DNA from 2 places in the Paramagnetospirillum sp. genome. Region 2 is predicted to be linked to the other one. Evidence: predicted binding sites of a transcription regulator. Region 2 holds the regulator's gene; the other holds the start of a gene.

Region 1 (14,336 bases), on a different contig from region 2:
ACCGGCATCGTTCTCACCCGTATCGACGGCGATGCCAGGGGCGGCGCGGCGCTCAGCATGCGCGCCATCACCGGCCGTCCCATCAAGTTCCTGGGCGGCGGCGAGAAGCTCGACGCTCTCGAGGTCTTTCACCCGGACCGTATCGCCGGGCGCATTCTCGGCATGGGCGACGTGGTCGGCCTGGTCGAGAAGGCCATGGAGACCCTGGACCAGGAAGAAGCCGAACGCCTTGCCAAGCGCATGGAGAAGGGCAAGTTCGACCTGGACGACATGCGCAAGCAATTCGCCCAGGTGCGCAAGATGGGCGACCTGAAGGGCATCCTGGGCATGCTGCCCGGCATCGGCAAGATGGCCGGCGCGCTGAAGGACGCCAATATCGACAACAAGATGGTCGCCCGCCAGGAAGCGATCATCTCGTCCATGACCAAGGCCGAGCGCAAGAACCCCGACCTGATCAAGGCGTCGCGCAAGAAGCGCATCGCCGCCGGCGCCGGGGTCGAGGTCCAGGACGTCAACAAGCTGCTCAAGCAGTATCAGCAGATGGCCGACATGATGAAGAAGGTCGGCAAGCTGGGTCAGAAGGGGCTGATGCGGCATGGCATCGGCGGCCTTTTGCCCCCGGGTATGAAGTTCGGGCGCTAGACAAGGCGTCCAAAGGTAATTCGGTTTCGAACAGAGGAAGACCTAAGAATGGCTCTGAAGATTCGTCTCTCCCGCGGCGGCGCCAAGAAGCGTCCGTTCTACAAGATCGTCGTCGCCGACGCCCGCGCGCCGCGCGACGGCCGCTTCATCGAGAAGGTGGGCACCTACAACCCCATGCTGCCCAACGACAACGGCCAGCGCTGGATCCTCGACGAGGACCGCGTGAAGCATTGGCTGTCCGTCGGCGCCCAGCCGACCGACCGTCTGGTCCGTTTCTTCGCCGACAAGGGCCTGGTGGCCAAGCCGGTGCGCGCCGAACAGACCAAGCAGCCCAAGCCCAAGGCCAAGGCCCAGCAGCGCGCCAAGGACGAGGCCGACCGCGCCGCCGCCGCCGCTGCCGAAGCGGGCGAGTAATCCCCCATGGGACCTCGTGTCCGCGTCGGCGTGATCGCCGGCGTCCATGGGGTCCGGGGCGCCGTCCGCATCAAGAGCTTCACCGAGGAGCCGGCCGATATCGGCTATTACTCCCCGGTGGAGAACGAGGCGGGCAGCGTCAGGTTCCGGCTGAAGGTGACGGGCGAGGTCAAGGGCCTGGTCATCGCCACGCTGGACGGGGTTACGGACCGTAACGCCGCCGAGGCGCTGAAGGGCACCGAGCTGTGGGTGGCCCGCGAGCGCCTGCCGAAGACGGGGGAGGACGAGTTCCTCTATTCCGATCTGATCGGGCTGGTGGCGGAAACGGTGGATGGCAAGAGGCTGGGAACCGTCAAGGCGGTGGCCGATTTCGGCGCCGGTGACGTCCTGGACATCAGATTGGAGCCGAAAGGCGAGATGATGGTGCCCTTTACCCAGGCTTCGGTGCCAGAGGTTGACGTCGCCGGGGGGCGGCTGGTGGTGATCCCGCCGGTATACGCCCCCGACGAGAAAGAGGATCGGGACGGTGGAGAGTAAGGCGCCCTGGCGGGCCACGATGCTCACCATCTTCCCCGAGATGTTTCCGGGGCCTCTCGGCCTGTCTTTGGCAGGAAGGGCGCTGGAGGAGGGCAAGTGGGCTCTCGACACGGTGGATATTCGCGGCTTCGCCACGGACAAGCACCGGTCGGTGGACGACTCGCCCTTCGGCGGCGGAGCCGGAATGGTGATGCGTCCCGACGTGCTGGACGCCGCCATTCAGGGCAGTCCGGCGCCGGGGCCTCTGGTGTACATGACGCCGCGCGGCCGGCTGCTGAACCAGGACCTGGTTCGCGAGCTGGCGGCGGGGCCGGGTGTGAGGGTTCTGTGCGGGCGTTTCGAAGGGGTTGACCAGCGGCTGCTGGAAGCCCACGGGGCGCTCGAGGTCAGTGCCGGCGATTTCGTCCTTTCGGGCGGCGAGCCGGCGGCGCTGGTGATGTTGGACGCCATCGTCCGCCTGCTTCCCGGCGTGATCGGGAAGGAGGAATCGCTGGCGGAAGAGAGCTTCGAATGGGGATTGCTGGAATATCCCCATTATACCCGCCCCCAGGTGTGGGACGGGCGAACGGTGCCGGAGGTTCTGCTTTCCGGTCACCACGAAAAGATACGCGCCTGGCGGAAGCGCCAGGCCGAGGACATAACCCGGCAGCGCCGGCCCGATCTGTGGGATCGGTACGTCGCCGCCAAGAACCTGAGTGAGGGTTGAGCCATGGTTAACATCATTGAGCAGCTCGAGAAGGAGCAGATCGAGAAGCTGACCGCCGATCGCGGCGTTCCCAGCTTCGCTCCGGGCGACACGCTGAAGGTCAACGTCAAGGTGATCGAAGGCAACCGCGAGCGCGTCCAGGCCTATGAGGGCGTCTGCATCGCCCGCAAGAACGACGGCCTGAATTCGTCCTTCGTGGTCCGCAAGATCTCCTACGGCGAAGGCGTCGAGCGTATCTTCCCGCTGTACTCGCCCAACATCGCCTCCATCGAGGTGGTGCGCCGCGGCGACGTGCGTCGGGCCAAGCTCTACTACCTGCGCGACCGTCGCGGCAAGTCGGCCCGTATCGCCGAGCAGACCACCGGCCATTCCGGCAAGGTGGCCGCCGCCGAGCGTGCCGACGCCGCCGCCGTCAAGGCCGCCAAGGCCTCCGCCGCCAAGGAAGAATAGTCTCTTCCTTCCGGCTCCTTGGTTCCTGCCCTCGTATCGGCCTCTTCCCCCCAGGGGGAGGAGGCCGTTCGGGGACCGGGGACTTGACTGGTTGCCGCGGCCTCTTGCGAAGGGGCGTTCGCGTCCCGAGATATCAGGCCGCCACAAGTGCTGCTTCATTCTAGGGATTCGACATGGCCAAGCCCCGCACGTTGTTCGACAAGATCTGGGACGCCCATCTGGTGGACGTCCAGGATGACGGCACCTGCCTGATCTACATCGACCGCCACATGGTCCACGAGGTCACCAGCCCGCAGGCCTTCGAGGGCCTGGAGATGTCGGGCCGCAAGGTGCGCCACCCCGAGCTGACGCTGGCCGTCGCCGACCACAACGTGCCGACCACCGACCGCTCCAAGGGCATCGAGAACGAAGAGAGCCGGATTCAGGTCGAAACCCTGGAAGCCAACGCCCGTAAGTTCGGCGTCGAATACTTCGCCATGGACGACATCCGCCAGGGCGTGGTCCACATCGTCGGGCCCGAGCAGGGCTTCACCCTGCCCGGCACCACCATCGTCTGCGGCGATTCCCACACCGCCACCCACGGCGCCTTCGGCTCGCTGGCCTTCGGCATCGGCACCTCGGAGGTGGAGCACGTGCTGGCCACCCAGACCCTGGTGCAGAAGCCGGCCAAGAACATGCGCATCACGGTCAACGGCAAGCCCGGCCCGGGCGTCACCGCCAAGGACATCGTGCTGGCCATCATCGGCAAGATCGGCACCGCCGGCGGCACCGGCTACGTGGTGGAGTTCGCGGGCGAAGCCATCCGCGACCTGTCCATGGAAGGCCGCATGACCGTCTGCAACATGACCATCGAGGCGGGCGCCCGCGCCGGCCTGGTGGCGCCCGACGAGAAGACCTTCGCCTACATCGCCGGCAAGCCGCGCGCCCCCAAGGGCGCCGCCTTCGAGGCCGCCGTCTCCTACTGGAAGACCCTGTTCACCGACGAGGGCGCCCATTTCGACGCCGAGGTGGTGCTGGACGCCTCCACCCTGGTGCCGCAGATCACCTGGGGCACGTCCCCCGAGGACGTCATCCCCATCACCGGCACGGTGCCCAACCCCGCCGACATCAAGGACGAGGCCAAGAAGAAGGCCGTCGAGCGCTCGCTGGACTACATGGGCCTCACCCCCGGCATGAAGGCCACCGACATCGCCATCGACGTGGTGTTCATCGGCTCGTGCACCAACGGCCGCATCGAGGACTTCCGCGCCGCCGCCGAAATCCTCAAGGGCCGCAAGGTCGCCCCCGGCGTGCAGGCCCTGATCGTTCCCGGTTCGGGTCTGGTCAAGGAGCAGGCCGAGCAGGAAGGCCTGGACAAGGTGTTCATCGAGGCCGGCGCCGAATGGCGCGAGCCCGGCTGTTCCATGTGCCTGGCCATGAACGCCGACCAGCTGAAGCCGGGCCAGCGCTCGGCCTCGACCTCGAACCGCAATTTCGAGGGCCGTCAGGGCCGCGGCGGGCGCACCCATCTGGTCAGCCCCGCCATGGCCGCCGCCGCCGCCATCACCGGCAAGCTCACCGACGTTCGCTCGCTGTAAGGGAAACGGACATGGAAAAGTTCACCGTTCTCACCGGCGTCGCGGCGCCGCTGCCCATGATCAACGTCGACACCGACATGATCATCCCCAAGCAGTTCCTGAAGACCATCAAGCGCACCGGGCTGGGCAAGAACCTGTTCGACGAGATGCGCTACACCCCCGATGGCAAGGAAGTCGCCGACTTCGTGCTGAACAAGCCGGCCTACCGCTCGGCCAGGATCCTGGTGGCCGGCGCCAATTTCGGCTGCGGTTCGTCGCGCGAGCATGCCCCCTGGGCCATCGCCGATTTCGGCATCCGCTGCGTCATCGCGCCCAGCTTCGCCGACATCTTCTTCAACAACTGCTTCAAGAACGGCATCCTGCCCATCAAGCTGCCGCAGGAGCAGGTGGACAAGCTGCTGGACGACGCGTCGCGGGGCTCCAACGCCATCGTCACCGTCGATCTCGCCAAGCAGGTGATCACCGGCCCGGACGGCGGCTCCATCAGCTTCGAGGTCGATCCCTTCCGCAAGCATTGCCTGCTGAACGGCCTGGACGACATCGGATTGACGCTGCAGCGCGAAGGCAAGATCGCGGCGTTCGAAGAAGCCCGCAAGGCGTCCTCCCCCTGGCTGTAGCCGGGGGGAATCGACACTTTCCATTACTTGACGGCGCCGCCCCCAAGCGTTAGGCAGGCAGCCGTTCGATATATCTCAGGCTCGGGAGTACAACATGGCCGCCAAGAAGCTTTTGATCCTTCCCGGTGACGGCATCGGCGTCGAAGTCATGGCGCAGGTTCGCCGGATCATCGACTGGATGGCCCGCAAGCGGAAGATCGAGTTCGAGATCACCGAAGGCCTGATCGGCGGCGCCGCCTACGACGTCCACGGCACTCCCTATCCGGCCGAAACCCTGGAAGCCGCCCTGGCGGCCGACGCCGTGCTGCTGGGCGCGGTGGGCGGTCCGAAGTGGGACGACCTGCCCTTCGACAAGAAGCCCGAGCGCGGCCTGCTGGGCATCCGCAAGGACATGGGCCTGTTCGCCAACCTGCGTCCCGCCACCGTGCTGGAGGCCCTGGCCGACGCCTCGACGCTGAAGAACGAAGTGGTTTCGGGCCTGGACATCATGATCCTGCGCGAGCTGACCGGCGGCCTGTATTTCGGCCAGCCGCGCGGCATCGAAACCCTGCCCGACGGCACCCGCAAGGGCTACAACACCCTGGTCTACACCACGCCTGAGATTCAGCGCATCGGCCGCGTCGCCTTCGACCTGGCCCGTAAGCGCAACAAGAGGGTCTGCTCGGTGGACAAGGCCAACGTGCTGGAATGCACCGTGCTGTGGCGCGAGGAGATGATCAAGCTGCAGAAGGAGGAGTTCCCCGACGTGGAGCTCAGCCACATGTACGTGGACAACGCCGCCATGCAGCTGGTCCGCAACCCCAAGCAGTTCGACGTCATGGTCACCGAGAACATGTTCGGCGACATCCTGTCCGACTGCGCCGCCATGCTGACCGGCTCGCTCGGCATGCTGCCGTCCGCCTCGCTGGGCGAGGCCGACGCCAACGGCAAGCGCAAGGCCCTCTACGAGCCGGTCCACGGCTCGGCCCCCGACATCGCCGGCAAGGATGTCGCCAACCCGCTGGCCACCATCATGTCCTTCGCCATGTGCCTGCGCTACTCGTTCGACATGGATTCCGAGGCCGACCTGATCGAGACCGCCGTCAAGAACGTGCTGAAGGGCGGCCTCAGGACCGCCGACATCATGCAGCCCGGCAAGGCCAAGGTTTCCACCACCGTCATGGGCGAGGCCGTGGTCCGCGAGCTGGACAAGCTGAACGTCTGATCGTTCGTTAGAGCGGCGTGCGTTTAATCTGAAACATACCCGGCTTCCCTGAGGTAGTTCCAGCATTCGTCTGGGGTGTAGAGATCGCAGATATTGCCGACGGCCTTCCAGAGGTCGTCGATGGTGCGCGCGCCGATCCGTCGGAGATGAGCCTTGAGTTTGGCAAAGGCCATCTCGATTGGGTTTAGGTCTGGGCTGTATGGGGGTAGGAACAGGAACCAGGCGCCTCTCTCCTTGAGGATGGCCTTGGCCTTCTCGCTTTTATGGCTGGAGAGGTTGTCGAGGATGACGACGTCGCCCGGCTGGAGCGTCGGGGCCAGTTGGGTCTCGACGTAGACCTCGAAGGTTTGTCGGTTCATGGGGCCGTTTATGATCCAGGGTGCCGTCAGACCGTCACAGCGCAAGGCGGCGATGAAGGTTTGGGTTCCCCAGTGGCCGAATGGCGCGCGGGCCTTGAACCGTTGCCCTCGCGGTGCCCGTCCCCGCAACCGGGTCATCTTGGTGGTGGTGGCGGTCTCGTCGATGAACGCCAGCCGGTGAGGCTCCTGGCACATCCGGGGCTGGCGGTGGCTCAGCCAGGTCCGGCGCTCCGCCACCACATCATCGCGACCGGCTTCGGTGGCCAGCAGCGTTTTTTTTGACGCTGAAGCCTTGCCCGATCAGAAACCGCGAGAGTGACGCCGGGTGGGCCGTGACGCCGCATTCGGCCTTCAGCTTGGCCGCCAGTTCCGGCATCGTGATGTCGCCTTGCGCCTCCACCCAGCCGGTCAGAAGAGCGGCAAAGGCCGCCAGCTTACCACCGCCCGGCGGACGGCCTTGCCGCAAGGGCTCCAACGAACCCGTCGCCGCCATCCGTTGTGCAAGACGGACGCTGGTCGCGGCGCTCACTCCAAAATGCCGAGCCGCCGCTCGCCGCGATTCGCCGTGTTCGATCTTACCGTAAACACGGACCCGAAGATCTGATGATAGCCATTTGCCCATGATCCACCTCCAATGAGGTTGAATCACTTTTTCGCCTACAAGGGAATCCCCTGCGATTCAGATTTCAGGTCCGATGCTCTAGCGGTGAAGGATCAAGGCGACGGCTCCCCTGGGGCCGTCGTTTTGCTTTCCGGCCTTATACCGTCCGCCCATGGGACTGACTCTTCATGTCATCCCGAGCCTTGGCGAGGGATCTTTCACACGATGGCGTCAGCCGCTTGCCGCGGAAAGATTCCTCCTCCCTGCGGTCGTCAGGATGACAAGCCGATTCAAATGACGGCCGGCCCCTACTCCAGAAGCCGCCTGTCCCGCTCGAACCTCAGGCGGACATCCATGCCGCGCCGGGTCAGCAGGGAATGCAGGGCCAGGGTGACCATGACACCCAGCCAGGCCCCGGCCACCGCGTCGGACAGGAAGTGGACGGTGGTCAGCACCCGGCTCAGGCCGACCAGCAGGGCCACGGTCAGGAAGGCCAGGTCGTAGCGCGGGAAGATCAGGGCCAGCGCCGTCATGGCGGCGAAGATGGCCTGGGTGTGGCCCGAGGGGAAGGAATTGGTGAGATAGCCCCGGGTCAGCGGCTCGAAGCCGTAGATGTTGCCGTCGAACAGGGCGGCGGGGCGGGTGCGGCCGATCAGCATCTTGACGATGTTGCCGGCGATGCCCGAAATCGCCATGGACAGGAACAGGAAGCCCGGCACGAGAGCGGCCCGGCGCAGGCGGTCGCGCTTCTCCTCCGTCCGTGCCGCCAGGGCCGACAGGATCAGGCCCAGCGTCAGCAGCCCGGCGGGAATCATCCATACCCCGGCCAGCCCCAGATGGGTGATGGTCTTCCAGAAGCCCTCGAACTCGCCGCTCACATGGGCCTTGAGGAAACGGGCCAGCGGGCGGTCGACGATGACATAGCCGATCACCACCAGCAGGGCGCAGTAGATGGTGCCCCAGGCGCGGGGGTGCCGCAGCGTGCGTTCCCACTGGCCGGCGGTGAACGAGCGGAAGCCGGCCAGCTCCTCCCAGACCAGGGCGATTCGGTCGCCACCCTTTTCCCACTGGCGGACGGCGAGGTCGAGCAGCCTCATGGCGCCTTGCCTTCCACGGCATAGGCGGTCAGCGTCACCTTCTTGCCGCGCGAGTAGTTGAAGCCCTTGACCATGCCCACCACCACCGGCTTGACGCCGATGCGGGCGGCGGCGGCGAAGAACTTCTCCTCCTCGCGGTCGGCCACCAGGGTCAGCGCCGCCGGGCCGTTGGTCAGGTGCTGGGCGGCGTTCTCGCCGCTGGTGAGCACCGTGTCGGTGCCGAGATAGAACACCAGGCTGGGCTCGGCATAGCCGGCCACCACCACCGCGCCGCGATGGGGGCGCTCGGCCACCAGCGCCGCGGCCTGGCGGCTGACGAACAGATAGTCGAGGCCGGGCAGCACCCCTTCGAACACCACCTGGAAGCTGGTGACCGCCGTCAGCACCAGCGCCATGATCGCCGGGCGCAGGCGCTCCCGGAAGGCCAGCCAGCCGGCGGCCAGGGCGGTGCCGGCCACCAGCAGGGCGGACGGAATGCTCATCACCGGCAAGGCCGGCGCGAACTGGTGCGGCGCGACCACCACGGCGGCCGCCAGCACCAGCCCGATCAGGCACCACAGCCCGTACCAGACCTTGGCGGGCCTGGTCAGCAGATCGGGCGCGCGTCCCACCACCGCCACCGCCATCAGCAGGGTCAGGGCGGGGAAGGTGGGCAGCACGTAATGGGGCAGCTTGGTGGGCACGATCTCGAACATCACCCAGGCGGGGATGATCCAGGCGAGGCAGAAGCGGATCTCGGGGCGCAGGCGCACCTTCCAGGCCGCCGTGAGCGCGGGCCACAGCAACAGCGAGCCCGGCCACAGGATCACCGCCGCCAGGGCGAGGTAGGTGCCGGGCAGGCCGCCGTGGCTTTCCTGGGCGCCCAGCAGCTTGGGCAGCAGGTCGCCCTTCACCGCCTCACCGACGAAGGCGCCGCCGGTGGCGTTGGAGATGGCCACGAACCAGGGCGCGGCGATGGAGGCCGCGACGATCAGTCCGGTGAAGGGTCTGAGACCCACCAGCCACGCCCATTGCCTGTCGGCGAAGCCGAGCGCCAGGATGGTCAGGATGGAGATGGCCGGAATCACCGGCCCCTTGACCAGGATCGAGGCGCCGATGGCCACCCAGAACACCAGCGCCACCAGGGGCCCGGGCACCGCCGCCTGTCCCTTGGCGCCGAGATAGACGCGGGCCAGGGCGCCTTGCGCCGCCACGGCCGTTGCCAGCATGATGGCGTCGGTCTTGGCCTGATGGGCCTCGGACACCAGGATCAGCGAGGTGGCCAGCAGGGCGGCGCCCAGCAGCGCCACCTGGCGGCCGAACAGGTATTGCCCGAAGGCGAAGGTCATCAGCACCGCCGCCCAGGCCGACAGGGCCGACGGCAGGCGGTAGGGCCACACCGCCGTGCTGGCCTTGTCCGAGAACAGGCTGACCGAGGCGGCCTGCAGCCAGTAGGCCCCCACCGGCTTCTTGGCGCGCATTTCCTGCTGGAACTGGATGCGGACGTAATCGCCGGTCTCCAGCATCTGGCGGGTGGCCTGGATGAAGCGCGATTCGTCGCGGTCCATGGGCGGAAGCGCCACCAGACCCGGCAGATAGAGGAACAGCGACAGCAGCGACAGCAGGAGATAGGGGCGGATACCGCCGGTCAGTCGTTCCACGATGGGGCGATCCGTGCAGACTTTTAAGGACCCGGCATCAAACGCCGAAGCGGCCCATTGGGTCAAGGGGCGTGCTATTCCGCCGCCGCCCGCCACACTCCCGTCTCGAAGGGTCGCAGGTTGTCGAGGAACTGCCGGGTGCAGGCCTCCCACGAGAAGTCCAGGGCGTGGGCGCGGCACAAGGCGGGGTCGATGGACATGGCCCTTCTTGCCGCGTGTTCCAGATTCTCGTCCAGCACGCCGGCGGGCGAGGCGCCGATCACGTCGTTGGGGCCGGGCACCGGATAGGCCGCCACCGGCAGGCCCGAGGCCAGCGCCTCCAGCAGCACCAGCCCGAAGGTGTCGGTGCGGCTCGGGAAGACGAAGACGTCGGCGGCGGCGTAATGCCGGGCCAGATCCTCGCCGAAGCGGGCGCCGGCGAAGTGGACGTCCGGGAAGCGGCGGCGCATCTCGTCGGATTGCGGCCCGTCGCCCACCACCACCTTGGAGCCGGGCAGGTCCAGCGTCAGGAAGGCCTCGATGTTCTTCTCCACCGCCACCCGCCCGACATAGAGGAAGACGGGGCGGGCCAGATGGGCGAAGGGGCCGTCCTCGCCCCTGGCCTCGGGGCGGGGGCGGAACAGCCCGGTGTCCACGCCCCGGGACCAGCGGCCGATATTCCTGAAGCCGCGCGCCGCCAGTTCATCCTCGATGCCCTGGGTCGCTACCATGATGCGTGACGAGGAATCGTGGAAGCGGCGCATCACCGCGTAGGACAGCGGCAGCGGCACGCCGAACCGCGCCTTGATGTATTCCGGGAACTTGGTGTGGTAGGCGGTGGTGAAGGGCACGCCCTTGCGCCGGCACCAGCGCCTGGCCGCCCAGCCCAGCGGGCCTTCGGTGGCCACGTGGATGGCGCAGGGCTGCGCCGCCTCGATCATCTTTCCCAGCTTGCGGCCGGGCTTCAGGGCCAGGCGGATCTCGGGATAGGTGGGGCAGGCAACGGTGCGGAACTTGTCGGGGGTGACCATCACCACCTCGTGGCCGTCCCGCTCCAGCTCCTGCCTCAGGGTGTCGAGGGTGCGGACGACGCCGTTGACCTGAGGGAGCCAGGCATCCGTGACGACGAGTATGCGCATGTGTTTCCCTCGACCTCCAGCCAGCGGATGATTTCCAGAGTGCCATCGAAGCCTTCCACCAGGGCGGTGCAGCTTTCGACCCAGTCGCCGTCGTTGCAGTAGAGGATGCCGTTGACGTCGCGCTTCTCGGCGTGGTGGATGTGGCCGCACACCACCCCATCGGCGCCGAAGCGCCGCGCTTCCTCGGCCATGGCGTCCTCGAAGCTGGCGATGTACTGCACCGCGTTCTTGACCTTGTGCTTCAGGTAGGCCGACAGCGACCAGTAGGGGAAGCCCAGGGCGCGCCGCGCCACGTTGAGCCAGTGGTTGAGCGACAGCGCCATGGTGTAGGCGCTGTCGCCCAGATGGGCCAGCCACTTGGCGTGCTTGACCACCCCGTCGAAGGCGTCGCCGTGCAGCACCAGCAGCTGCCGCCCGTCGGCGGTTCTGTGCAGGATGGTGGTCGCCACCTGAATGTCGCCGAACAGCAGGCCGTGATAGTCGCGGGCGAATTCGTCGTGGTTGCCGGGAACGAACACCACGCGGGTACCCTTGCGCGCCTTGCGCAGCAGCTTCTGCACCACGTCGTTGTGGCTTTGCGGCCAGTACCACGAGCGTCGCAGCCGCCAGCCGTCGATGATGTCGCCGACCAGATACAGGGTCTCGCACTCGGTGGCTTTCAGGAAGTCCAGCAGGTCGTCGGCCTTGCAGCCACGGGTGCCCAGATGAATGTCGGAAATCCAGATGGTCCTGTAACGCCTCTTGGTGTCGAGACTGGCGTTCATCGGGCAAGCATCCGATATCAATTCAGAACGATATTGGTGCCTGTCATAGCTCAAATATTTTTAATGTTCACACTCATTGTCGTTACGGTTTATTCATTTCATCAAAATGAAGTCTATCCGTAATAAATAATTCATCATGGTTTTTCCGGCTTCGCGCTATACACGGCGCCCATGACAGTCGATCAAGCCGCCTGCCTGACCGTTCCCGAGACGCAGACCGCCGTGGCGGCGCGTCGGGTGCTGGTGATTCATAATCCCACCGCCGGCCGCCGCCGCCGCCGCCAGCTGGAACTGGTGGTGAGCGCCATCAACACGCTGGGGGGGCGGGTGACCTGTCGCGAGACGGCGCGGCGCGGCGACGCCGAGGATTTCGCCGCCCTGGCCAGCCCCGACGATTTCGACGCGGTGATCGCGGCGGGGGGCGACGGCACCGTCAACGAGGTTCTGAACGGCCTGGGAGCCGGTCCGAGCGGTCTGGCGCTGGGGGTCATCCCGCTCGGCACCGCCAATGTGCTGGCCTGCGAGATCGGTCTTGATCCCGACGATGTTGAACAGGTGGCGCGCACCGTCGCCTTCGGCCCGGCCCGGCGCATTCATGTGGGGCTGGCCAACCGGCGGCGCTTCCTGCTGATGGCCGGGGCGGGCCTCGACGCCCATGTGGTCGAGGGGGTGAGCGCCGCGCTCAAGCGTCGGGCGGGCAAACTGGCCTATGTGGTGGAAAGCCTGCGTCAGGCGGTGGGCTATGATTTTCCCAAGCTGACCGTCCGCGCCGACGGGGTGGAATACGAGGCCCGCATGGTGGTGGCCTGCAAGGGGCGCTTCTATGGCGGGCCGTTCATCGCCGCCCCCGACGCCGATCTGGCCTCGCCCATGCTGGAACTGTGCATCCTGCCCAATCCGGGCATGGCGGGCATGCTGCGCTACGGGCTGGCCCTGCCTCTGGGCAAGCTGCCGGGCCTGCCCGAGGTTCGGGTGGTGTCGGCCCGCAACATCCTGATCACCGGCCCGCGCGGCGCTCCGGTGCAGGGCGACGGCGACATCGTCGCCCGCCTGCCCGCCGAGATCTCCATCGCCGAGCAGACCGTCGATCTCATCTGCCCCTGAATGCGGGCGAGACGCCCGCGCTCCGGCCTCGATTCTCCAAACCATGGAGCGCGGGCGTCTCGCCCGCTAATCCTCCAGGTCGTCCCGCTCCAGGGTATGGCGGCGGGCTTCTGCCTGGGAATGCTGGGTGACGAACTCGCCGGCGGTATCGAGCACCAGGATGGCCCCGGCCAGGCGCCCCCAGGCGGCGGTCTGCTCCGGCGTGCGGGGGCGCAGCCTGGCGCGCAGATCAACCAGCAGCCGCATCAGGGTGCGGCCCGGCATCAGGGCGATGGGCACGTCGGGCAGGGCGGAAATGCCGAACGCCTCCTGCACCGCTTCCAGTCCGGCGCGGATGTAGTCCTGATCGCTCTGGTCCAGCGGCAGGATGTGGTTGGGCGTCTTGCGCACCAGCCGTTCGCCGGCGAGGTCGGTGGGACGGGATGTGGTCATGGACGTCTTCGGTGCCTTGGGGGGTGATGCGGCCAGCCTCGATTCCAATATATGGTGCGCGAGGCAACGGGGAAAGACGGGGATGGAAGAACCTTTGGACCACATCGCCGCCTACCATGAGCGCACCAAGCATTTCAGCCGGCGCTACGCCCGTGGCCCCGGCTTCCTCGACTGGGAGACCCAGCCCGATCCGTTCCGCTCCTTCGCCGGGACGCGGCGGATCGCCCTGCCGCTGTGCCTTGGCGCGCCGACGCCGCCCTTCGGCCGGCTGGAGGGGCACGCCCCCGCGCCGCTCGATGCCGAAGGACTTGGCCTGTTCCTGGAACTGGCGCTGGGCCTGTCGGCCTGGAAGGAGGTGGGTGAGGCGCGCTGGGCTTTGCGCAACAATCCCAGCAGCGGCAACCTCCATCCCACCGAGGGCTGGGTGATCCTGCCGCCGCTCGACGGCATCGGCGCGGGTCCCGGGGTTTATCACTACGCCCCCTTCCATCACGGTCTGGAGGAGCGCCGCCGCCTGGACTCCCTGCCCGCCGACCTGCCGGCGGGCGCCTTCCTGTTCGCCCTGTCGTCCATTCCCTGGCGGGAATCATGGAAGTACGGCGAGCGGGGCTTCCGCTATTGCCAGCACGATTGCGGCCATGCCCTGGCCGCCGCCTCCTATGCGGCGGCCTGCCTGGGCTGGCATCTCCGCGCCCTGACCGCGCCGGGCGACGAGGAGCTGGCGGCGCTGCTGGGCCTTGACCGGCCGGATTCCTGCCGCCGCTTCGAGCCCGAGCATCCCGACCTGATCGCATTGGTCTCGCCCGCTCCGCTGCCCGAGCCCGTCCTGAGGCCGGTGACGGGCGAGTGGGCGGGCGAGGCCAATGCCCTTTCTCCCGACCACGTGGTGTGGGAGGTGATCGGCCGCGCCCTGGCCCTGACGGAAAAGCCGCCCACCGCGCCTCTGCCCGCCCCGCCCTCCCTCGCCATGCCGCCCCTGCCGGCCAGCCTTGAACCCGCCGCCGCCATCATCCGGCGGCGGCGCAGCGCCCAGGCCATGGACGGGGTCACCGGCATGGGCCGGGACGCCTTTGT
Region 2 (14,336 bases):
CGCCTCGCCCGCCGATCCGCGCCCGGCGCGCAACGGCCCCGTGGCCGCCCTGGACGGCGCGCCGAAGCCTCCGCCGTCTCCCGTTCCCGCTTCCGTTCCCGCTCCGGCGCCGACGCCGGCTTCCCCTCCGCCCGCCGCCCGCAATCCGTCCCCGGGGGGCGGCAAGGCCGGCTTCCCCTCGGCCGGTGCCGATGCTCCCGCCCGCCGACCCTCGGGGGGCAAGCTGTCGGACGAGGATCTGGCGCCGGTGCGCAAGCTGTCCGACGATCCCATCGAGGTGGCGGGCATCCGCCCCGATCCCGATGCCGAGGAGGCGCGGCGCCGCGCGGCCCGGCGCCGCAAGCAATGGGAAGAGGCCATGGCCCAGGCCGGCCACAAGGCGCGCAAGGGCCGCGACGTGGCGGCCCTGGACGTTTCCGCCGTGGTGGCCGAGCATGCCAAATGGCTGCAGAGCAAGGGGGCCGAGGGCAAGCGCGCCACCTTCACCGGCATGGATCTGGCCGGCGTCGATCTGTCGGGCGCCGTTCTCGCCAACGCCACCTTCCGCGAGGTGGACCTGTCGGATTCCTGCCTGGCCGAGGCGCGTCTCGACGGGTCGGATTTCCGCCACGCCACCCTGTCGGCCGCCAATCTGGGCGGGGCCAATCTCGGCGTGGCGGCCCTTCGCCATGCCAAGCTCGACCTCAGCAATCTGGAAGGCGCCGTGCTGCGCGGCACCGACCTGTCGGGCGCGTCGCTCACCGGATCGCGCACCGCCGGGGCCGATTTCAAGGGGGCCATCATGATGGGCGCCGACCTGCGCGACGCCGATCTGTCCCGGGCCGAGAACCTGACCCAGATGCAGATCGACAAGGCCATCTGCGACAAGGCGACCCGCCTGCCGCCCGGGCTTTTCCGTCCACTCGGGGAAGACGAGCGTCTGGTCTGAGTGAGCCCAGGCCAGGGCGCAAACTGCTATCAGTACAAACCCTGACTTGAAAACGCACCTTTTCGATACAAGATTGAGCTTACGAAGATACATTACTTTCGTATGTATCAGGAAAAGTCGGGAAAGGGTCGGGGGGCCTTGTCCGTAGGGTTCAATGCGGAGGCTCACCCATGATGCGGCTGACCGACATCAGGATTTCGGCCAAGATCGGCCTGTCGTTTCTTTTCCCGGTCATCCTGATCGTCGGGTTGGCGGCCTATGTCATCAGCGACAAGGCGCGGGTGGTGGCGGAAACCTCCACCCTGGCCGGCATCGCTCCGCTCACCGCCGACATCAGCGCCCTGGTGCACGAGGTGCAGAAGGAGCGTGGCGCCTCGGCCGTCTATCTCGGCAGCAAGGGCGAGAAATTCGGGGCCGAGCTCAAGGCCCAGCGCAAGCTGACCGACGAGGCGCGCGACAGGCTGGTCCGCTCCCTGGCCGGCGTGGACACCGCCGCCCTGGGCAAGAGCTTCCCGCCCAAGGTGGAGGCCGCCGTCAAGCGGCTGGACGCGCTGATCGCCACGCGGGGCGCCATCGACACCCTGGCCATCGAGGGGCGCGCCTCGCTGGGCAATTTCACCGAGACCATCCGCTTCCAGCTGGACGTGGTCAACCAGATCGCGCTGCTGTCCAGCGACGTGCGGGTGGGGCGCATGATCGGCGCCTATCTCAAGCTGATGGAAGGCAAGGAAAAGGCCGGCCAGGAGCGGGCCACCGCCGCCGGCGCCTTCGCGGCGGGCAAGTTCGAGCCCGACATCTATCGCCGCTTCGTCTCCATCGTCGCCGAGCAGCAGCTGTTCCTGGGCGAGTTCCAGACCAACGCCAATCCGGATCAGGCCGATTTCTTCCGCGCCACCCTGGACGACGAGGCGACCCGCACGGTGGAGCGCATGCGCAAGGTGGGGCTGGACAGCCCGGCCACCGGCACGGTGGGCGACGTCACCGGCCCCGCCTGGTTCGCCGCCTCCACCGCGCGCATCAACCTGCTGAAGAAGGTCGAGGACCGCATGGCCGCCGACGTCCAGGCCCTGGCCGCCCAGGTCAACGGCGACGCCAAGGGGGTTCTGATGACCACCATCCTGGGCGTCATCGCCGCCCTGGTCATCGCCCTGGCGGTGGCCTGGACGGTGGTGCGCCAGATGACCTCGGCCATCGGCTCGCTGGTCGCCACCATGGAGCGGCTGTCGGCCGACGATTTCTCGGTCAGCGTGGGCGGCGTCGAGCGCGGCGACGAGATGGGGGCCATGGCCCGCTCGGTGCAGGTCTTCAAGGACGCCATGATGAGGGGCCACGATCTGGCCGAGAAGCAGCTGGCCGAGGCCCATCAGCGCGAACTGCGCGGCCAGGCCATCGAGACGCTGGTCAACCGCTTTCAGGGTTCGGCCGAACGCATGGTCGAGGCGGTCTCCGCCGCCGCCCACCGGCTGCAGGGCACCGCCGCCTCCATGAGCGCGGCGGCCAGCGACACCAACAGCCGCGCCACCGTGGTGGCCGGCGCCACCGAATTGGCCTCGGCCAATGTCCAGACCGTGGCCGCCGCCGCCGAGGAGCTGACCTCCTCCATCCAGGAGATCGGCCGTCAGGTTCACCGCTCCGCCGAGATTTCCGGCAATGCCGTGGCGGAAGCCGGCGAGGCCCAGGGCACCGTCACCGGGCTGGCCACCATGGTCGGCAAGATCGGCGAGGTGGTGACCCTGATCAACGACATCGCGTCGCAGACCAACCTGCTGGCCTTGAACGCCACCATCGAGGCGGCCCGCGCCGGCGAGGCGGGGAAAGGGTTCGCCGTCGTGGCCGGCGAGGTGAAGAACCTCGCCAACCAGACGGCCAGGGCCACCGGCGAGATCGGCCAGCAGATCGCCTCGGTGCAGCAGCAGACCGAGAAGGTGGTGCAGGCCATCGGCGACATCGTCGCCATCATCCGCGAGGTGGGCGAGATCACGTCGGGCATCGCCAGCGCGGTGGAGGAGCAGAGCGCCGCCACCCAGGAGATCGCGCGCAGCGTCGAGCAGGCCGCCGCCGGCACCGCCGAGGTTTCGGCCAATGTGGGCGGGGTTCAGGACGCCGCCGGCCGCACCGGCGCCGCCGCCGCCGAGGTTCTGGACGCATCGAAGGCCATGGGTGACGAGGCGGTGCGCCTCAAGACCACCATCGACGGCTTCCTGGGCGACATCCGGGCGGTGTAGGGGGGTATGCCGTCCGCCGAAAGAACCGCTCTTCCTGTCATCCCGAGCTTTGGCGAGGGATCTCTCACGCCATGGCGGCAGCCGCTTGCGGCTGAAAGATTCTTCCTCCCTGCGGTCGTCAGGATGACTGGCCGGTTCAAATGACGGAGGGCATTACGCCGCGTCCTCGCTGTCCAGCGCGTAGCCGGCGGCGCGTACCGTGCGGATGATGTCGGCCTCGGTGTCGCAGTTCAGCGCCTTCCTCAGGCGGCGGATGTGGACGTCCACGGTGCGCGGCTCCACATAGATGTCCGGTCCCCAGACGGCGTCCAGCAATTCCTCGCGCGAGAACACGGTGCCGGGGTGCTGCAGGAAGAATTGCAGCAGGCGGAATTCGGTGGGGCCGAGATGGATGGGCTTGGCGCCCCGCGTCACCCGGTGGGCGGCCAGGTCCATGGTGATGTCGCCCCAGCTGATCTGGCCCTTCTGGCTGACCGGCTGGGCGCGGCGCAAGAGCGCCCGGACGCGGGCCATCAGCTCGGGCAGCGAGAACGGCTTGGTCAGGTAATCGTCGGCGCCGGTGTTCAGCCCCCGGATCTTGTCGCCCTCCTCGCCCCGGGCGGTCAGCATGATGATGGGCAGTTCGCGGGTGGCGGGCTTGCGGCGGATCTGGCGGCAGACCTCGATCCCCGACAGCGAGGGCAGCATCCAGTCCAGCAGCACCAGATCGGGCTTGCGCTCGGCCAGCACGGTGAGCGCCTCCTCGCCGTCGCCGGCCTCGGCGACGCGGTAGCCTTCCTTCTCCAGGTTGTAGCGCAGCATGGTGGCCAGCGCCGCTTCGTCCTCGACGACCAGAACCAGGGGCTTGGAGGGATTGGCACTATCGCGGGCGGTCATTCCGGGGCTCCGAGGGAAACGCCCTTGGGCCGGTCACCCTTGGGCTGGGTGCCGAGAATCTGGAAGTGCAGGGTTTCGGCGATGTTGGTGGCGTGGTCGCCGATGCGTTCCATGTTCTTGGCGATGAACAAGAGGTGGGTCGAGGCGGTGATGGTGCCGGGATCTTCGGTCATCTGGGCGATCAGGTCACGGAAGACCGTATTGTAATGGGAATCCACGTCCTCGTCGCGTCCCCAGACGCCGATGGCCTTTTGAAGGTCCTTGTCCACATAGGCGTCCAGGATGTCCTTCAGCAGGGTCAGGACCAGTTCGCCCAGGCGGACCACGCCGGCGGTCTTGGGGGTGGGGGCAAGCTGGTTGAGCACCAGGGTGCGCTTGGCCAGATTGGCGGCGTAGTCGCCGATGCGCTCGATCTCGCCCGAGATGTTCAGCGCCGCCACGATGTGGCGCAGATCGCCGGCCATGGGCTGGCGCAGGGCCAGCAGGCGCACGGCGAAGGAATCCACCTCGTGGTCCAACTCGTCGATGCGGCAATCGTTGTCGATCACCCGCTGGGCCAGCTCGTCGTCGCGCCGGGAAAGGGATTGCAGCGCCGCGCCCAGCTGGGCCTCGGCCAGCCCGCCCATGCGGGCGATCATGCCGGACAGGTGGGCCAGTTCGTCGTCGTAGGACTTGACCGTGTGATCCGCCATGTCAACCGAACCTGCCCGTGATGTAGCCCTGGGTCAGCGGCTCCTTGGGATTGGTGAAGATCTCCTCGGTGCCGCCCACCTCGATCAGCTTGCCCAGGTGGAAGAAGGCGGTGCGCTGCGACACGCGGGCCGCCTGCTGCATGGAATGGGTGACGATGACGATGGTGAAGTTGTCGCGCAGTTCGTCGATCAGCTCCTCCACCTTGGCGGTGGCGATGGGGTCCAGCGCCGAGCAGGGCTCGTCCATCAGGATCACCTCGGGCTGCACCGCGATGGCGCGGGCGATGCACAGGCGCTGCTGCTGGCCGCCCGACAGGCCGGTGCCGGATTCCGACAGGCGGCTTTCCACCTCGGCCAGCAGGCCGGCCTTTTCCAGGCTGTTCATGACGATCTCGTCCAGCTCGGCCTGGTCGCGGGCCAGGCCGTGGATGCGCGGCCCATAGGCCACGTTGTCGTAGATGGATTTGGGGAACGGGTTGGGCTTCTGGAACACCATGCCGACCCGGGCGCGCAGTTGCACCACGTCCAGCGAGCGGTCGTAGACGTCGCTGCCGTCCAGCGTCAGCGTGCCGCTGACCCGGGCGCCGTCCACCATGTCGTTCATGCGGTTGATGCAGCGCAGGAAGGTGGACTTGCCGCATCCCGAGGGGCCGATCAGCGCGGTGACCTCGCCGGCCGGGATGTCCAGGTCGATGTCGTGCAGCGCATGCTTGTCGCCGTAATGGACGTTGAGGCCGCGCGCCGAAATCTTGAAGGTGCCGCGGGGAATGAACTGGTTCATGGGTCTACCACCGACGTTCGAATTTCTTACGGAGCCAGATGGCCCCCAGGTTCATCAGGGACAGGAAGGCCAGCAGGACGATGATCGCCGCCGAGGTCTTCTCGACGAAGCCGCGTTCGGGGCTGTCCGACCACAGATAGACCTGCACCGGCAGCACCGCCGCCGGGTCCAGCGGCCCGGCCGGCACGTCGACGATGAAGGCCACCATGCCGATCATCAGCAAGGGCGCGGTCTCGCCCAGGGCGTGGGCCATGCCGAGGATGGTGCCGGTCAGCATGCCGGGCATGGCCAGCGGCAGGACGTGGTCGGTGACGGTCTGCAGCTTGGAGGCGCCGAGCCCCATGGCGGCCTGGCGGATGGACGGCGGCACGGCCTTAAGGGCGGCGCGGCCGGCGATGATGATGGTGGGCAGGCTGATCAGGGCCAGCACCAGGCCGCCCACCAGCGGCGCCGAGCGGGGCAGGCCGAAGGTGTTGAGGAAGATGGCGAGGCCCAAGAGGCCGAACACCACCGAGGGCACCGCCGCCAGATTGTTGATGTTGACCTCGATCAGGGCGGTCCACCGGTTCTTGGGCGCGAATTCCTCGAGATAGACGGCGGTGGCCACGCCGATGGGGAAGCAGATCAGCAAGGTGATGGTCAGCGAGAAGGCCGAGCCCACGATGGCGCCCAAGAGGCCGGCCAGTTCCGGCTCGCGCGAGTCGCCCGAGGTGAACAGGCGGGTGTTGAACTTGCTGGCCAGGACGCCGTCGGCCTCCAGCTTGTCCATCCAGGCCAGCTGGCGTTCGGAAAGGCGCAGCCCTTCGACACCCGCCTTGCGCGGCATGATGCCCTTGAGGGCCATGTCCACGTCCGACGAGGCGATCAGCCAGACCGGCTGGGCCGTGCCGATCAGGGCGGGGTTTTCCTTCACCATGGCGCGCAGCACGTCGCCGGCGCCGTTGGACAGCAGGGCGTTCAGCTCGCGCTTTTCCGCCCGTCCGGTGACCTCGGGGAAGCGGGCGGCCATGGCGGCCTTGATCACGCCGTTGAAATCGGCGGCATTGAGCGAGTCGGGGTCGCGCCTGTCGCCGATGTCCATGATCGCCGGGTCGAAGCTGACCTCCAGCAGGATGCGGGCCTGGATCAGGGCGCCGAACCCGTTGGACAGGATGTTGAACAGCAAGGTGGCGAGGAAGCCGACCGAGATGACCACGGCGCCGATGCCGATGGCGCGGAAGCGGCGCTCGGCGGCATGGCGGCTCGCCAGGCGCTTGGTGATCACGTCCGTGCGGGCGGTGGCGGCGGTGGCAGTGGAGGTTTCGGCCATGTCAGTCGTACTTCTCGCGGTATTTGTTGACGATGTGCAGCGCGATGACGTTCAGCGTCAGGGTGACGCAGAACAGGACCAGGCCCAGGGCGAAGGCGGCCAGGGTCTTGGGACTGTCGAATTCCTGGTCGCCCACCAGCAGGGTGACGATCTGCACGGTGACGGTGGTCACGGCGGCGAAGGGATTGGCGGTGAGGTTGGCGGCCATGCCGGCGGCCATCACCACGATCATGGTCTCGCCGATGGCGCGCGACGCGGCCAGCAGCACGCCGCCGATGATGCCGGGAAGGGCGGCGGGCAGCACCACCTGGACGATGGTCTCCGACCGGGTGGCGCCCAGGCCGAAGGCGCCCTCGCGCAAGGACTGGGGCACGGCGGTGATGACGTCGTCGGACAGCGACGAGACGAAGGGGATGATCATGATGCCCATGACCAGCCCGGCGGCGAGCGCGCTTTCCGCCTCGATGCCCAGGCCCAGCTTGGCCCCCACGCCCCTGAGGAAGGGCGAGATGGTCAGCACGGCGAAGAAGCCGTAGACCACGGTGGGGATGCCGGCCAGGATCTCCAGCAGCGGCTTGGCGACGGCACGGAAGCGCGGCTGGGCGTATTCCGACATGTAGATGGCCGACAGCAGGCCCAGCGGCACCGCCACTGCCAGCGCGATGGCGCTGATCAGCAGGGTGCCGGTGAACAGCGGCACGGCGCCGAAGGCTCCCGAGCTGCCCACCTGGTCCTCGCGGATGGCCATCTGCGGGCTCCACTCGGTGCCGAACAGGAAGGTATGCAGCGGCACGTGCTCGAAGAACCGCAGGGATTCGAAGATCAGCGACAGCACGATGCCGATGGTGGTGAGGATGGCCACCGTCGAGCAGGCGATCAGCGCATGCCCCACCACCCGTTCGACCGCGTTGCGCATGCGGGCCTCCGGGCGGATGCGCGAACGGCCCCAGGTGAGCCCGGCCACCGCCACGGCGGCACTGAGCGCCGCCAGCAGCCAGTTGCCGCTGGCGGACAGCGAGGAATAGTGCCGCGCCGCCTCGGCCACCGCCTCGGAACTGGGCCGGGCGCCGTGCAGGGCCACGTTGCGCACCTCGTTGATCACCAGGGCCAGGCGCTGGGACGACAGGTCGCGCAGTTCGGCGGGCAGGGCCGACACCGTCAGGGCGCGGACGACCTGGGGTTCGAGCACCATCCAGGCGGAGAGCAGGATCAGCGCGGGCAGGCCGCACCACAGCGCCACGTAGTATCCGTGATAGCGGGGCAGCGAATGGAGCGCCACGCCGTCGGCCGAAACCGCCCGGGCCTTGCCACGGCCCAGATGGTAGGCGAAGGAGGCGAGGCCCAGCAGGACCAGGGTAAGGAGGATGGTGGGCATGGATTGGACCGGAACCGGGGATGAGGAAAGGAAAGGGGGGAGCCTTCCGGCTCCCCCCGCTTGGATCACATCTTCAGGTCGTCGAGGGCGGCGCCCTTGGCGGCCCATTCCTTGCGCTCGGCGTCCGGCATGGGGATCAGGCCCTTGTCGGCCAGGTAGCCGCTCTTGCCCCAGGCCTTCTCCGAGGAGAATTCGCCGACGAATTCCTTGATGCCGGGGATCTGACCCACATGGGTCTTCTTGACGTAGAAGTACAGCGGACGCGACACGGTGTACTTGCCGCTGGCGATGTTCTCGAAGGTCGGCTGGTTGCCCTCGATGGTGGCGCCCTGGACCTTGTCGCCGTTCTGGTCGAGGAAGGAATAGCCGAAGATGCCGAAGATGGCGGTGTTGGCTTCCAGCTTCTGGACGATCAGGTTGTCGTTCTCGCCCGCCTCGACGTAGCCGCCGTCCTCGCGGATGGCGCTGTAGGCCTTCTGGAAGGCCTTGGCGTCGGCCTTCTTCAGTTCGACCAGTTCGGGGAACTTCTCGGCGCCGGTCTCCATGACCAGCTCGACGAAGGCGTCACGGGTGCCCGAGGTGGGCGGCGGACCCAGCACGACGATCTTGGCGTCGGGGAGCGACGGGTCGATCTGGTTCCACTTCTGGTAGGGATTGGGCACCAGCTTGCCGCCCTGGGGCACGTCCTTGGCCAGCGCCAGGAAGATCTGCTGACGAGTCAGGTTGATGGGCTTGGCCTTCTTGGACGAGGCCAGCACGATGCCGTCATAGCCGATCTTCATCTCGGCGATGGCGGTAACGCCGTTCTTGCCGCAGAACTCGACCTCGGAGGCCTTGATGCGGCGCGACGAATTGGTGATGTCCGGGAAGTCCGGGCCGACGCCCGAGCAGAACAGGCGCAGGCCGCCACCCGACCCGGTGCTCTCGACCACCGGGGTCTTGAACTTGCCACCCTTGCCGAAGGCTTCGGCCACGGCGGTGGAGAACGGGTAGACGGTGGACGAACCGACGATGCGGATCTGATCGCGGGCATGGGCGGCGCCGGTGGTGGCGATGGCGGCCAGGGCGACAGCGGCGACGGCCAGGGTCTTGGTGGACATGGAACCTCCAAAGGGAGTGCAACGGGAGTGGGAAGGCAGGCTCCCACGGCCGGCATCCTATCGGCGCTGTGTTACAGTCCCGGGACACAAGCGTTAAGGTTTTGTGACAGGAATATTAATTGCGTAGAATCAATGGGGTAATGGCTGAAAGCAGGCGATCGAGGGCCTCCTCCACGCTCCACCCGGCCAGGTTTCCATAGCCCAGAATCAGTCCCGGCGCCCCTTTTATGACACGGTGGAAGCCCAGCGGGGCGGGGGCCAGGCCGTGGGCATGGGCCGCCCGGGCCGCTTCATCCTCGTCGCAGCCCTCGGGCAGGTGGAGAATGGCGTGCAGTCCGGCCTCGCCGGCGGTGACCGGCAGGTCCGGCCCCAGGATGCGGGTCGCCGCCTCCAGCAACTGGAGCCGCCGCCGGCCGTACAGGGCGCGCATGCGCCGCAGATGGGCGCCGAAATGCCCTTCCGTCATGAAGGCGGCCATGGCCGCCTGGGTCAGTCCGGCCGGCGCCATGTCGGCGGTGCGCCGCGCCGCCACGAAGGCGGGCAGCAGCGAGGGCGGCACCACCAGCCAGCCCAGGCGCAGGCCGGGAAACATGCTCTTGGAGAAGGTGCCGAGATACAGCGTGCGCCCCTGGCGGTCGAGACCCTGCAGCGAGGCGGTGGGGGCGCCGGCGTGGTGGAAGTCGCTGTCGTAATCGTCCTCGATGATCCAGCCGCCCTGTCTCGCCGCCCAGTCGATCAGGGCGAGGCGGCGGGCCAGCGGCATGGTGGCGCCGGTGGGGAACTGGTGGGACGGCGTGACGCAGGCCAGCCGGGCATCCGGGCAGAGACCTTCGGCCAGGGCGGGGTCGAAGCCGTCCCGGTCCACCGGCACCGCCACGGCCTTGGCCCCGGCGGCGCGCAGCACACCGGACAGGCCGCCATAGCAGGGATCTTCCACCAGCACCCTTTCCCCCGGTTCCACCAGCACGCGGGCGATCAGGTCCAGCGCCTGCTGCGAGCCGCCCACCACCATGATCTGGTCGGGGGTACAGCGCACCGCCCGGGTGCGGCCCACATGCTCGGCGATGGCCCGGCGCAGCGGCGGGTGGCCCAGGGGATCGATGCCGCACATCAGTTCCACCGGCGGCCGCCGCCACAGCCGCCCCAGCACGCGCCGCCACTCGGCATGGGGAAAGGCGGCGAGGTCGGGCACGCCGGGGGCGAGAGGGCGGGTGGGGTCGCGCACCATCAGCATGGGCGGGGTGGCGCTCCAGGCGGCGATTCTGGCGCCCGACGGCGGTGGCGGTCCGGCCGGAGGGGACACGAGCGCGCCCACCGGCCCCTGACGGGCGGCGACGCGGGTCGCCGATCCCCGCCGCCCCTCGGTGAAGCCATCGGCGGCCAACTGGTCGTAGGCGGCCAGCACGGTGTTGCGCGCCACCCCCAATCGCGCCGCCAGGGCGCGCGACGAGGGCAGGGCGGCGCCGTCCCCCAGCCGCCCGTCCAGGATGGCTTCCCGCAGGGCGAGGTAGAGGCGGCGGTGCAGGGGCAGCCCGCCGTCTTCGGCGGGCAGGGCGAGGGTGAGGGACATGACGGCCTCGGCAAGTGGCTCCTTCATTATAAAAGAAGTGGACCTTTCAAGGGAACCACTTGGGAGGCAAGAATGACCGCGACCTGTCATCCCGAGGCATCGCCGAGGGATCTTTCAGCCAGAAGCGTTGGGGGGATTTCCTGAAAGATCCTTCGCGGCGCTCAGGATGACAAATTGAGGAGAACCCGCCATGCTTGCCACTACCGAACGCACCACCCTCCGCCAGCGGCCCCAGCGGGGCAGCCATGATCCCCGGCTGATCGCGGCCATTCTCGACGAGGCGCTGACCTGCACCATCGCCTTCGTCGAAGAAGGTCGACCGGTCGGTATACCTACCACCCACTGGCGCATGGGCGATCGGGTGCTGTTCCACGGGGGCGTGGGCTCGCGGCTGGGCAAGGTGATGGCGGCCGGCGCCGAACTGTGCGTCACCGTCACCCTGGTGGACGGTCTGGTGCTGGCCCGTTCGGCCTTTCACCATTCCATGAATTACCGGTCGGTCATGGTGTTCGGCCGGGCGGAGGAGGTCACCGACCCGGTGGAAAAGGAGGCGGCCTTCGCCGCCCTGATCGAGAAGCTGGCGCCGGGGCGCTCTGTCCAGGTCCGTCCGCCCACCGACAAGGAACTGGCGGCAACCCGCCTGCTGGCCCTGCCCATCGCCGAGGGCTCGGCCAAGCTGCGCTCCGGCCCGCCGGTGGACGACGAGGCCGACATGTCCTGGCCGGTCTGGGCGGGCGTGGTGCCGGTGACGGTGGTCAAGGGCGAGCCCATTGCCGATGGGGAGGTTTCGGGCGCATCCTGAGCCGCAAAGGAGGGCCGCCCATGGAACCACGCATCAGTCTGATCACCCTGGGCGTCGCCGATCTGGAGCGGGCGCGGGCCTTCTACGAAGGCCTGGGCTGGCGGCGCAAGGTGGTGGCGGCCCAGGGCGTCGCCTTCTACCAGATGGGCGGCATGGCGCTGTCGCTCTATCCCCGCCAGGAGCTGGCCGCCGACGCCCGCCTGCCCGCCGAGGGCAGCGGCTTTGCCGGCTTCGCCCTGGCCTACAACACACGGACCCGCGACGAGGTGGACCGGGTGCTGGCCGAAGCGGTGAATGCGGGCGCGACGCTGCTCAAACCCGCCGAGGAGGCGTTCTGGGGCGGCTATTCCGGCTATTTCGCCGATCCCGATGGCTTCGCCTGGGAAGTGGCGTGGAATCCCGGTTTCGGTCTGGATGAAGAGGGGAGGCTGACGTTGCCCGACTAGCGACGCAGCGCCGCGATATTAGCAGCATAATCCTTGGTCTTGAACACTGCCGAGCCGGCGACCAGGACGTTGGCGCCGGCCGCCACCACGCGGTGGGCGTTGTCGGCGGTGACGCCGCCGTCCACTTCCAGGTCGATGGGCCGGGTGCCGATCATCTTCCTGATGCGGGCGATCTTTTCCAGCTGGGCCTCGATGAAGCTCTGGCCGCCGAAGCCGGGATTGACGCTCATCACCAGGACGAGGTCGAGCTTGTCCAGCACGTATTCGATGACGTTCTCGGGCGTCGAGGGGTTGAGCGACACGCCCGCCTTCTTGCCGAGCGAGCGGATCAGCTGCAGCGAGCGGTCCAGATGCACGTCGGCCTCGGCGTGGACCACGATGATGTCGGCCCCGGCCTTGGCGTAGTCCTCGATATAGGGCTGGGCCGGGTCGATCATCAGGTGGACGTCGAAGACCTTGGTGGTATAGGGCCGGATGGCCTTGATGATGGCCGGGCCGAAGGTGAGGTTGGGGACGAAATGGCCGTCCATGACGTCGATGTGGACCCAGTCGCATCCGGCCTCGTCGATGGCCTTGACCTCTTCGCCCAGGCGGGCGAAATCGGCGGACAGGATGGAGGGCGCGATCTTGACGGTCATGGGGATGGGTCCAGTCCTTGGAAATCGTCATGGCCGGGCTTGACCCGGCCATCCATGGACCCCCGGGTCAAGCCCGGGGGTGACGATATAGAGGGTTCTCAGTTCACCTTGGGAGCCAGGGCGCCCTTGGCGTACAGCGCGCTCATGTCTTCCAGGCCGATCACCTTGATCTTCGAGGCCTGGCCGGCGGTGCCGAAGGCCTGGTAGCGAGCCTTGCAGACCTCGACCATGGCGGCGATGGAGGGCTTCAGGTAGTCGCGGGGATCGAACTTCTTGGGGTTGTCGTGGAAGTACTTGCGGATGGTGCCGGTGACGGCCAGACGCAGGTCGGTGTCGATGTTGATCTTGCGCACGCCGTGCTTGATGCCCTCGACGATTTCCTCGACCGGCACGCCGTAGGTCTCGCCCAGCGCGCCGCCGTACTCGTTGACGATCTTCAGGAGGTCCTGCGGTACCGAGGAGGAGCCGTGCATCACCAGATGGGTGTTGGGGATGCGGGCGTGGATTTCCTTGATGCGCTTGATGGCCAGCACCTCGCCGGTCGGCGGACGGGTGAACTTGTAGGCGCCGTGGCTGGTGCCGATGGCGATGGCCAGCGCGTCCACCTGGGTCTGCTTGACGAATTCGGCGGCCTCGTCCGGGTCGGTCAGCAGCTGGGAATGGTCCAGCTTGCCCTCGGCGCCGATGCCGTCTTCCTTGCCGGCGGTGCCGGTTTCCAGCGAGCCCAGGCAGCCCAGCTCACCCTCGACCGAGACGCCGCAGGCGTGCGCGATGTCCACCACCTGCTTGGTGACGGCGACGTTGTAGTCCCAGTCGGCGGGGGTCTTGCCGTCTTCACGCAAGCTTCCGTCCATCATCACCGACGAGAAGCCCGACTGGATGGCGCGCACGTTGACCGCCGGGCTGGTGCCGTGGTCCTGGTGCATGCAGACCGGAATCTGGGGATAGGCTTCGATGGCGGCCAGGATCAGGTGGCGCAGGAAGGGTTCGCCGGCATACTTGCGCGCACCCGCCGAGGCCTGGAGGATGACCGGCGAATCGGTGGCCGAGGCGGCCTCCATGATCGCCTTGACCTGCTCCATGTTGTTCACGTTGAAGGCGGGAATGCCGTAGCTGTTCTCGGCCGCGTGGTCGAGGAGCTGGCGCATCGAAACGAGGGACATCTTACTTCATCTCCTTCCTGGCGTTCCTGGGCCCGCTTCTTACAGGCGGGCCAGCGCGGCCTCAGCCACCTTGGCGGCGGTGATGCCGAAATGCTCGTAAAGCTTCTCGGCGGGGGCCGAGGCTCCGAAGCCGTTCATGCCGATGACGGCGCCGTTCTCGCCGGTCCAGCGCTCCCACCCGAAGGTGCCCAGCGCCTCGACGGCGACCCGCACGGTACCCTCACCCAGCACCGAAGAACGATACTCCTTCGGCTGGCGTTCGAACAGTTCCCAGCAGGGCATGGACACCACGGCCGCCGCGATGCCCTTGTCGGCCAGCAGCTTCTGCGCCTCGATCGCCAGGGAGACTTCCGAGCCGGTGGCGATCAGGGTCACCTGGCGCTTGCCCTTGGCGTCAGAAATCACATACGCGCCCTTGGCGGTCAGGTTCT

What was found. The regulator PhoB, encoded in region 2, activates phosphate uptake and scavenging genes when phosphate is short. The targets are predictions, from matches to a motif close to TNTCATAAAACTGTCA.
Region 1: a site for PhoB is predicted at 11,823-11,838, ahead of ACV4UZ_RS16200 (diacylglycerol/lipid kinase family protein). Genes of this name have one in related genera too.

The regions. Positions count from the first base shown of each region.
Region 1 is NZ_JBZVFI010000018.1:46,856-61,191, reverse strand. Features, by position in the region: gene ffh (signal recognition particle protein) at 1-642, shown strand, start outside; gene rpsP (30S ribosomal protein S16) at 691-1,056, shown strand; gene rimM (ribosome maturation factor RimM) at 1,063-1,593, shown strand; gene trmD (tRNA (guanosine(37)-N1)-methyltransferase TrmD) at 1,613-2,299, shown strand; gene rplS (50S ribosomal protein L19) at 2,303-2,749, shown strand; gene leuC (3-isopropylmalate dehydratase large subunit) at 2,923-4,326, shown strand; gene leuD (3-isopropylmalate dehydratase small subunit) at 4,338-4,943, shown strand; gene leuB (3-isopropylmalate dehydrogenase) at 5,038-6,147, shown strand; one part of gene ACV4UZ_RS16225 (IS630 family transposase) at 6,171-6,798, opposite strand; one part of gene ACV4UZ_RS16225 (IS630 family transposase) at 6,797-7,128, opposite strand; gene ACV4UZ_RS16220 (phosphatase PAP2 family protein) at 7,416-8,204, opposite strand; gene ACV4UZ_RS16215 (ArnT family glycosyltransferase) at 8,201-9,844, opposite strand; gene ACV4UZ_RS16210 (glycosyltransferase family 4 protein) at 9,919-10,962, opposite strand; gene ACV4UZ_RS16205 (UDP-2,3-diacylglucosamine diphosphatase) at 10,890-11,726, opposite strand; gene ACV4UZ_RS16200 (diacylglycerol/lipid kinase family protein) at 11,898-12,830, shown strand; gene ACV4UZ_RS16195 (hypothetical protein) at 12,897-13,262, opposite strand; gene ACV4UZ_RS16190 (SagB/ThcOx family dehydrogenase) at 13,345-14,336, shown strand, end outside.
Region 2 is NZ_JBZVFI010000004.1:1,138-15,473, forward strand. Features, by position in the region: gene ACV4UZ_RS03425 (pentapeptide repeat-containing protein) at 1-928, shown strand, start outside; gene ACV4UZ_RS03430 (methyl-accepting chemotaxis protein) at 1,099-3,153, shown strand; gene phoB (phosphate regulon transcriptional regulator PhoB) at 3,307-4,029, opposite strand; gene phoU (phosphate signaling complex protein PhoU) at 4,026-4,721, opposite strand; gene pstB (phosphate ABC transporter ATP-binding protein PstB) at 4,723-5,502, opposite strand; gene pstA (phosphate ABC transporter permease PstA) at 5,507-6,811, opposite strand; gene pstC (phosphate ABC transporter permease subunit PstC) at 6,813-8,186, opposite strand; gene ACV4UZ_RS03460 (PstS family phosphate ABC transporter substrate-binding protein) at 8,252-9,286, opposite strand; gene pdxR (MocR-like pyridoxine biosynthesis transcription factor PdxR) at 9,402-10,856, opposite strand; gene ACV4UZ_RS03470 (pyridoxamine 5'-phosphate oxidase family protein) at 11,047-11,658, shown strand; gene ACV4UZ_RS03475 (VOC family protein) at 11,679-12,104, shown strand; gene rpe (ribulose-phosphate 3-epimerase) at 12,101-12,742, opposite strand; gene fba (class II fructose-bisphosphate aldolase) at 12,841-13,905, opposite strand; gene tkt (transketolase) at 13,945-14,336, opposite strand, start outside.